DNA from 4 places in the Virgibacillus saliphilus genome. Region 3 is predicted to be linked to each of the others. Evidence: predicted binding sites of a transcription regulator. Region 3 holds the regulator's gene; each other region holds the start of a gene.
The links. Region 3 encodes Rex, which represses fermentation and respiration genes when NADH is low (regulators of the CRP and FNR family bind a similar motif). Its sites were predicted from a motif close to TTGTGAAATATTTCACAA; they were not measured.

Region 1 (2,209 bases), 390 kb from region 3:
TCCCTCACCTATATCCACCTTACCTAGACTACTGTATATCCGCCCAAAATCATAAGCGTCTTGTTGATCCATTGTCTCCAGAAGCGCTACTAATTCCGTTAACAATTTCCTGGCATTTGAAAATCGCCCATATTCTCTTTCCAGTCCAGCGTAATCCAAATACGTATCTATTACCAGCTTGCTATGTATCTTATCCATTTCATTGAAAGCTAACGCCCGCTTATGATAGTCCACTGCCTTATCATAATTATGAACACAATGATAAAACTCCGCAATCCTGTAAAGTGAAAGAAATTGTACTTGAGTATCCATATTATCTCCAGAATCAAGAATCGCTTCCAATTCCGCCACATGTTCCCGGGCCAATTCATATTCTTGTCTATTTACATACATCTTTATCTTTTCTCCCAAAAAAGTAAGATGATCTTCTACTTGACTTTCCATCAGATTCACAACCTTTATTAAAAAATCATATGGAGCACAATTAAAAAAGGCAATATTCCCTACTCGCCATCAATGTCTCCGGGTTTGATCCGTCTCATCCATCCAGTACAACCACATTGATTAACATGATACCTATCAGCCAAGCCTACACCATTCTAATTATATATCATTTAAACATGCTGGGAACAATGCGGATATGATAAATATCACACTTTCACCGAATTAATCCTTCATTTTATTTCCATAGTGTGATATTTTTCACTGTTTTATACTTATTCATCATTTAACCTAGGGGGAACGGATATAAATACGTATGCTGAAAGGAGAGAAATTTCATGATGAAAAATCCAACTATTCAATTATCCCTTCAAACATCCAGCCTTATTGCGGGATTTATGATGTGGGTTTTAATATCCTCGCTCATGCCCAGTATTCAAGAGGACATTGCGTTAACTTCCGGGCAGGTTTCTTTCGTAACAGCGATACCTGTTATTTTAGGGTCATTATTACGAATTCCGATTGGTTTTTATACCAATCGATTTGGGGCTAGAACCGTTAACCTTGTTGCGTTAATCATCCTCCTATTTCCGGTTTTCTATATCAGTGTAGCTGATTCGTTCATGGATCTGGTTATCGGAGGATTTATTCTGGGAGTTGGAGGAGCGACATTCTCTATCGGAGTTACATCCTTGCCAAAGTACTATCCCAAAGAAAAACATGGATTCATCAATGGTATTTACGGGGTTGGTAATGTCGGTACCGCAATAACAACATTTGCTGCTCCAGTTATCGCAGGAGCCATAGGATGGCAAAGTACAGTTCGATTCTATATCATTTTGATTATCTTATTTGCTGCTTTGTATTTCTTTTTAGGTGACAAAGATGAAACTAAAGTAAAACAATCGATGATTGGGCAAATAAAAGGCGTATACCGCAACTCAACGTTATGGTTTTTGAGCCTATTTTATTTTGTAACATTCGGTGCCTTTGTGGCATTCACCGTATTTTTGCCCAACTTCTTAGTAACTGATTTCGGGTTAACAGCTGTTGATGCAGGGATAAGGACGGCTGGCTTCATTGTACTAGCGACATTCGTACGTCCGGTTGGTGGTTGGTTAGCCGATAAGTTCAACGCCTATATTATTCTAATGTTTGTATTTGTTGGTGTTACACTTTCGGGAATACTATTATCATTTTCACCATCTATCGCATGGTACACCGTAGGATCTTTGGCTGTTGGGGTTTCTGTCGGTATTGGTAATGGAGCCGTATTCAAACTTGTTCCATTTCACTTTTCCAAACAAGCTGGAGTTGTTAATGGAATTGTCTCTGCGATGGGAGGATTAGGCGGATTCTTCCCTCCAATCATCTTAACAACCGTTAATAATATGACCGGTGATTACTCCATTGGCTTCATGGCACTTTCTCAATTTGCCTTAGTCAGTTTCGTTATTGTTATTTTCATGTATTACAAAGATCAAATAACGATTGAACGAAAAATTGTAGAGGGGGCTACAGAAGGTATTATAGTAATGAACAAAAATGGGACCATTCAATATGTTAATCCTGCCTTCACACAAATGAGTGGATATACCGAAGAGGAGGCAGTAGGTAGCAAAGCAACCAATCTTCTGCATTCATCAATGCATGAACCTTCTTTCTATCATGACATGCGAAATACCATTCATGATCATGGATATTGGAAAGGAGAAATCTGGTATACGGGAAATAACGATGAATCAAACAAGGAAATCCTTACTATCAA
Region 2 (2,209 bases), 360 kb from region 3:
GTTTCAGGTTCACCGGGGGTGACTACCGGACAATATATACCAAGCGACGATCCGGCTGTTTTCAATAGTAGTTGGACAACAGTTGGGCAATATACACCTAGTTTAATAGAATTAACGATTGTAGTCGGCATGGTTGCCTTTGGTATTCTAATGTTTATTGCATTATCCCGGATAATAATTGGAAAATCGGATCAAAGTAAATTGGATAACTGCAAACCAATGCAGGAACACCCGCAATAGCATCTAATTAGGAAAGTCCCCTACTGTAAAAATATTATAGTCGACGGGTTAAGTGCCCGTGGAAGGAGTATTGCGAATGACAAAAACATGGACTGAAGTATGGTTCTTTCGGACGGAAATGTACCACTTTCTAGCGAGCTGTTTATTGGAATTGATCCATGAGGAGAATAAAGAAGTGCTAACGCAAAACTTTTGGCATAACTTCCCAATTGAACCTGCTAATCCACAGCAAGAAGAAGGTTTGGAAAAGTTAATTGCCTGTGCTTCCAAATTGGAAAAACGAGGTACAAAGGATGCATTGCAAAAGATTGCATTCGAATATACAGAATTATTTATTGGAGCTGGGAAACCAAAAGCACCACCCAATGAATCATTCTATTATTCAAATAAAATGGCATTGTTTGATAAAAAACATTGGAAATGAAACAACTATTAAACAAATATGGTTTGGAAAGTAAAAGAAAAGACAAGCAGCCGGAAGATCACCTAGGCCTCGAGTTATTGTTCCTTGCTAAAAGGAGTGAACAATTACACACACTAGAGCCAGAAAAACAAAATTCAGTCAGCGAAGAGCAAATTTCTTTTATTAATAAACATATGCTGTCATGGATTCCTGAGCTTTGTAGCGATGCGAATAAACATGGAAATATAGGGTTCTATGCAGGGATAATTGAACTTATTTGGGGTACGCTTCTTTGGGATACAGAACTACTGCAGGAATTTGTGGACAGCCACAATTATGTAGCACCATAAATAAGACCATCCATTCTCCACATAAATACAACAATAAGCAACAATAAACAATCTTATAAGTAGTAGTAAAACTAGTGGTTTGAGCGGAAATCACTGCCGTCAAACCACTTTATTTTTCGTTCGTAGATTTATTCCATTTTACATATAGAATGAACGGTATAGAAACAAAATCTTCATAGCCTCTATTTATCTCTTAAAATTAATGTAAGTAAAAAGCCCTAACTCAAGCAAAAATCGGGAGTAATTAGGTGCTATTTACATATTGCTATTTCGCCTTCACACATTTGTCATCATATTTCAGTATAATTTGTTATGTTTTTCACATGTTATTATTTTATAATTAGGTTAGAACAAATATGAAGGAGTGTATAGGTATGAAATTATTCTTGCCAAAACAACATGGAGCATGGGCAATGTTAATCATTCCATTTTGGCTTGGGGTAGTGGCGTCCGGCTTTTTATGGCAGCATATCCCTTTCTTTTTCGGTTGGATGTTATTGTATTTAGCAACATATCCAACATTACTTCTTTTTAAAAAGAAAAAAATTCCCTATTATACAAAATGGGCACTCATTTACTTTATACCAGCTCTTATATTACTACTTATTCCTTTATGGATAAGGCCTTCCATTATTTATTTTGGACTGGCTATGATTCCTCTGTTTGTTATGAACGCTTATTATTCAAGTAAAAAGAACGATCGTGCATTACTTAATGATATAAGTGCCATTTTCTCATTTAGTATTGTAGGATTGGCAAGTGGTTATTTAGCAACTGGAGAAATAAATAGTGCAACACTCATTATTTTCATTGCCTCTGTCTTATTTTTCATAGGAACTACCTTTCATGTGAAAACAATCATCAGAGAGCGAAAAAACATTATGTATAAACGTATTTCCTGGACCTATCATATACTGGTTCCCGTTTTATGGGCAGCCCTTGGTTATTGGGTTATTTCGCTTGCCTTTCTACCGGCCTTGATAAGAGCACTTTATTATTACGGTAAGCCTTTGAAAATGAAAAAAAGCGGTATTATCGAAGTTGTGAATGCAGCATTATTCTTTATTATGATGATAATTGCCATTATATAAATCTTTCTACATACCAAAAAAGGCTACTGCCGAATCAGTAGCCTTTACGTATATTGTCAAACATGTTGAAGCGTTGCTTTCATTCCTTTATTTAATATGCGCTCTGCATTTCTCACACGCGCTGT
Region 3 (2,209 bases):
TTTTAGTAAAAGCTGTCCTAAAGCAAGACGCGTTTTTTGCCCGCCGCTAAGTTCATTTATAGGCGTGTTATAATCATAATCCTGAAAATTCAAGCCGGTCAGCACTGCCTTTATATCTGCTTCATAGGTGTACCCGCCCTTGTTTTGAAAAGCTTGCTGCAGGTTATCATAGTCTTGCAAGAGTTTTTCATAATGCGCATCCGAAAGTGCTGATGCCTGTTCCATTTTCTTTTCCATCGCCCGCAGTTCCTGCTCCATTTCGGTTAGCTGCTGAAATACATCAGCCATTTCATCCCAGATTGTTTGGACGGAATCTAAAGCGGTATGTTGCGATAAATATCCGATTGTAAGATTTTTGGGTTTAAATAATTCCCCTTCATCATAGGTTAGTTCCCCAGACATGATTTTTAATAATGTTGATTTACCCGAACCGTTTCTACCAACGATTGCTATTCGATCATTACTTTTCACTTCAAGTTTTACATTTGATAAAATTTCATCAGCTCCGAAAGATTTCGAGAGCTCATTTAATTGCATTACGATCATCTTCTCACCTCATCCCTCCTAGTGTATCGTATTGGGAATTAAGCTCGCAACAATTGTGAAATTAATCACGACTTTCTCTTACTTTTCTGCTAAAATAGGGGATAGATAATTTCGAATGAAGAGAGGAATAATAATGGATCAAAATAAGATACCACAGGCAACAGCGAAGCGTTTACCTTTATATTATCGTTTTTTAAACAATTTAAACCATCAAGGGAAATCACGCGTTTCTTCAAAGGAACTTAGTGAGGCGGTAAAAGTAGACTCAGCAACCATACGAAGAGACTTCTCCTATTTTGGTGCATTAGGTAAAAAAGGCTACGGCTACAATATAGAATATTTGCTTGGATTTTTCCGTAAGACATTGGATCAAGATGAGGTGACGGATGTAGCTTTAATTGGTGTAGGGAATTTAGGAACGGCTTTTTTACATTATAATTTTATGAAAAACAACAATATCCGGATTAAAATGGCTTTTGATACAGACAGAGATAAAGCGGGGACAGATATTGGCGGTGTGCCCATTCATCATATAGATGATTTGGAAACGAAAATGGAGGATATCCAAGTTGTGATTTTAACCATACCCGCAAGTGAAGCCGAGTTGATTACAGGACGATTAGTGGAAAAAGGAATAAAGGGAATTCTTAATTTTACACCTGCACGCCTGACGGTACCACCTTACATTCGCGTACATCATATTGATCTGGCTGTTGAGTTACAGGCGCTGGTTTACTTCTTGAAGCATTATCCTTTGGAGAACGATAGCGAAGAGGGATTTTAAGCGGAAGAGTGGTGCCATATCGATCGAGTAGAGCATTGAAACGATCGAGCGTCCTGCAAACGAAATCTCGTATTTTACACACCAATAGGGATACAAATCAATGGATTCGTATCCCTGGATAAAATCTTAAAATGCTGAATCTACGTGTTCTCTGTTACTTCTTATTCTTCGAGCGAAAATGGTCGGATATCATTTTAAATCCTACGCCGAAATCAAGTGTAGCAACAACTGCGAAAATGAGACTTGTTAAATCCCATGTTGAATCGCCATAATGAATGGCAAGATATATGAAGCCAATACCCATGGCAAAGTAAATGATTGCCATACCCATAAGTTAACCTCCTAAAAAGATCATCTGCATCTGTTCAAGTTCTTGCTGCATACGCTCCAAGTCTTCCGGATCCACTCCGAATTGTACGATCACGACAATCGTATTCATTGCCGCGTGTACGATAATGGGTACAAGAATTCGCTTGGTCTGCACGTAGAGAAATGCAAAGACAAATCCCATGGAAGCGTAAACCAGGAGGTGTGTAGGATCTAAATGAATGATCCCGAATATTAAAGCAGACAACAATGCCGCGATAAAGAAGTTCGTCTTCGCATAAAATTGGCCAAAAATAATTTTACGAAAGATAATTTCTTCTAGTACAGGTGCTATTATCGCAGGGATAATCATGAAAATTGGCAAAGCACGTGCAATATCCATGATTTGTTGTGTATTCTCCGAACCCGGGTCGATTCCAAGCAGATACGTTTCAATTGCAGCAGCAATACTCTGGGCGAAGAAAGCCATAAATACTCCCAGTATGCACCACCCAATTATCGCTACGGTGGATGCGGCATTACGCGCATTTCCGGCTTTCATATCAGGCCTTA
Region 4 (2,209 bases), 350 kb from region 3:
CATCACCCCCAAGACATTTAAATAATCCATTGGAAAGTCCTACATCGATACCTTGTTCTATTACCCATTGTGTACCTAATAAGGTGCTTAAAAATTTGTAATTGTGTTCCACGCCGGAAGACATACTTACTAAGATTGATTTTCCACCATGTTGATTTATAAGTGGTTGAAGGTTATCTGCAATTGTAGTAAGAGCTTCGTCCCACGAAATGGGAACAAATTTGCCTTCTCCTCTTTTACCGATACGCTTCAGTGGAGTTTGAATCCGATCTGGACTGTAAACACGCTCTATTTCACTTATACCTCTTAAACAAATAGTTGAGAATCTATTATCTGCCCAAGTATTCGGTTCAATTAGGGATAACTTTCCATCCCGAACAGTACATATAAAGGCACAACGACCACCACAGTTTGGTGTATGATAAGTAAATTTCTCTACTTCATTAGGTACATTGTTATCAGAAGCAGCTTGAAGCCATTTATGTGAAACCATGGAACCAGATAAGCCCAGTGCTGTTGATCCAACTACCCCTGCTTTGATAAAGTCTCTTCTTGAGATATTCATTTGGACCCCTCCATTCATATTAAATAAATTTGAACTGATACCTTTTTACTTACATGTATAATAGCATGATTACGAAAATGAGCGATTTCAATAATTAACGATTCATAAATATGTCATAAAATTTTGACAAAAAAGTTGACCATGGTAAATACGGTAAATATAGTGTATATCTCTTTCGGCAATAGGTGCGCAAACTATCATTCCATTGCATAGATAAGTTGGCTTTCTGTTCATGGAAGGTGATCGTACTGGTATGCTAAAAATTACGATTTTTTAGGAACGGTGCGAAACACGTTAATGGCAATAGGGTAAGCAGAAAAGTGTAACTTATTCTCATGGCCAGAATCTTGCTGAATATGTGCAAGCCAAATACAAAATTTAGATGTAATGGCTGGAAATATAAGAATTATATTGTTCAAAATATCACATTAATAACATGTATATGATAATAACTATATACGATTAAATATTGTATTGACAGTATTTATGAGCGAATGATATGCTTTAATTAGAAATTAAATTGATCACTATTTCACTAAAATAACATTCTAAATCGAGATGTAACTTCTATTACGTAAATGGTCTATAGGAAGTATGGAGAATAGGGTGGATGGCTAACATAGACCAAAGGATGATGAGGTACAGTAAGGGGGAAGAAATATTAAGAACAGTAAAGTATACGATTGCATGTGAAAAAGATCACAACTATACCCCTATAACTAAAGGAAAAACGGATTTCACTTAATTGTCATCCGATCAGAATTTAAGTTTATTTAAGAAAGTAAAAGAAAGGAGTTAACCGCTATGGAGAAGGTGATAGATCAATCATATTATTCAACAATAGAAGAAAGGGAGACGATGTATACTTTCTTAAAAGTTGTGTTTGAAGCACCTTTAACGATAGACACTTTAACACAGTGGAAAGAAAATTTCACCCCCGCATTTATTGATATTTTAACGATAGAAAATGAAGCGTTATATCAGTCCTTTGAAAAATTGAGAAACAGTGACTTGGAATCTTTTGAGGCAGAGGAGAAAGCTGCATATTTGGCAACCTTTAATGTCTTTAACGAAAGCGGACATATTCCTGCGCCACCTTGGGAATCCGTTTATGTTACGAAAGATCGGACGATGTTTGCTGAACCTGTTTTTCAAATGAGAAAACAGTGGGAAAGCTTTGGAATGGAGATTGTAAATAAACATAGAGTTCCGGAAGATCATATTTCCATAGAACTGGAATTCATGTGCTATCTTATTGATTTTACAAGGGAAGCTTTGCGATTAAGCAATAAAGAAAATTTTGTGAGGGGAATTTATACACAATTTTGGTTGCTTAAAGATCATCTAAATCATTGGGTTAAACCATTTACCAGGGATATTCTGTCTTCGGATACAAGTGATTTTTATAAGGGGGTAGCCAAGCTGCTGCAATTATTTGTAGAAGAAGACGTTGAATATATGAAATCAATTAAGGAGGTTTTGGATCATGAGTGAAAACATTATAGAGAAGATACAGCGTAAAAAGATGAAAAGACGATCATTTTTAAAATGGTCGGGAGCCGTTGCAGCACCAGCAATTATCGGTAGTAGTACTGCTGTTTCGAATAAATTAAAGATAACTGCTGAAACGACTGATGAAGCTAC

Region 1: KFZ56_RS02830 (nitrate/nitrite transporter) is a predicted target of Rex. The motif match lies at 691-708, and genes of this name have one in related genera.
Region 2: KFZ56_RS02930 (YwiC-like family protein) is a predicted target of Rex. The motif match lies at 1,301-1,318, and genes of this name have one in related genera.
Region 4: KFZ56_RS02960 (TorD/DmsD family molecular chaperone) is a predicted target of Rex. The motif match lies at 1,253-1,270, and genes of this name have one in related genera.

The regions. Positions count from the first base shown of each region.
Region 1 covers NZ_JAGYHC010000001.1:546,524-548,732, reverse strand. Annotated here, with positions in the region: gene KFZ56_RS02835 (tetratricopeptide repeat protein) at 1-444, opposite strand, end outside; gene KFZ56_RS02830 (nitrate/nitrite transporter) at 783-2,209, shown strand, end outside.
Region 2 covers NZ_JAGYHC010000001.1:573,650-575,858, reverse strand. Annotated here, with positions in the region: gene nrfD (NrfD/PsrC family molybdoenzyme membrane anchor subunit) at 1-240, shown strand, start outside; partial or broken gene KFZ56_RS19970 (TorD/DmsD family molecular chaperone) at 317-993, shown strand; gene KFZ56_RS02930 (YwiC-like family protein) at 1,368-2,084, shown strand; gene pflA (pyruvate formate-lyase-activating protein) at 2,141-2,209, opposite strand, start outside.
Region 3 covers NZ_JAGYHC010000001.1:933,662-935,870, forward strand. Annotated here, with positions in the region: gene abc-f (ribosomal protection-like ABC-F family protein) at 1-546, opposite strand, end outside; gene KFZ56_RS04805 (redox-sensing transcriptional repressor Rex) at 680-1,330, shown strand; gene KFZ56_RS04810 (DUF4305 domain-containing protein) at 1,485-1,661, opposite strand; gene KFZ56_RS04815 (CPBP family intramembrane glutamic endopeptidase) at 1,665-2,209, opposite strand, start outside.
Region 4 covers NZ_JAGYHC010000001.1:579,292-581,500, forward strand. Annotated here, with positions in the region: gene KFZ56_RS02955 (molybdopterin-dependent oxidoreductase) at 1-565, opposite strand, end outside; gene KFZ56_RS02960 (TorD/DmsD family molecular chaperone) at 1,370-2,059, shown strand; gene KFZ56_RS02965 (DMSO/selenate family reductase complex A subunit) at 2,052-2,209, shown strand, end outside.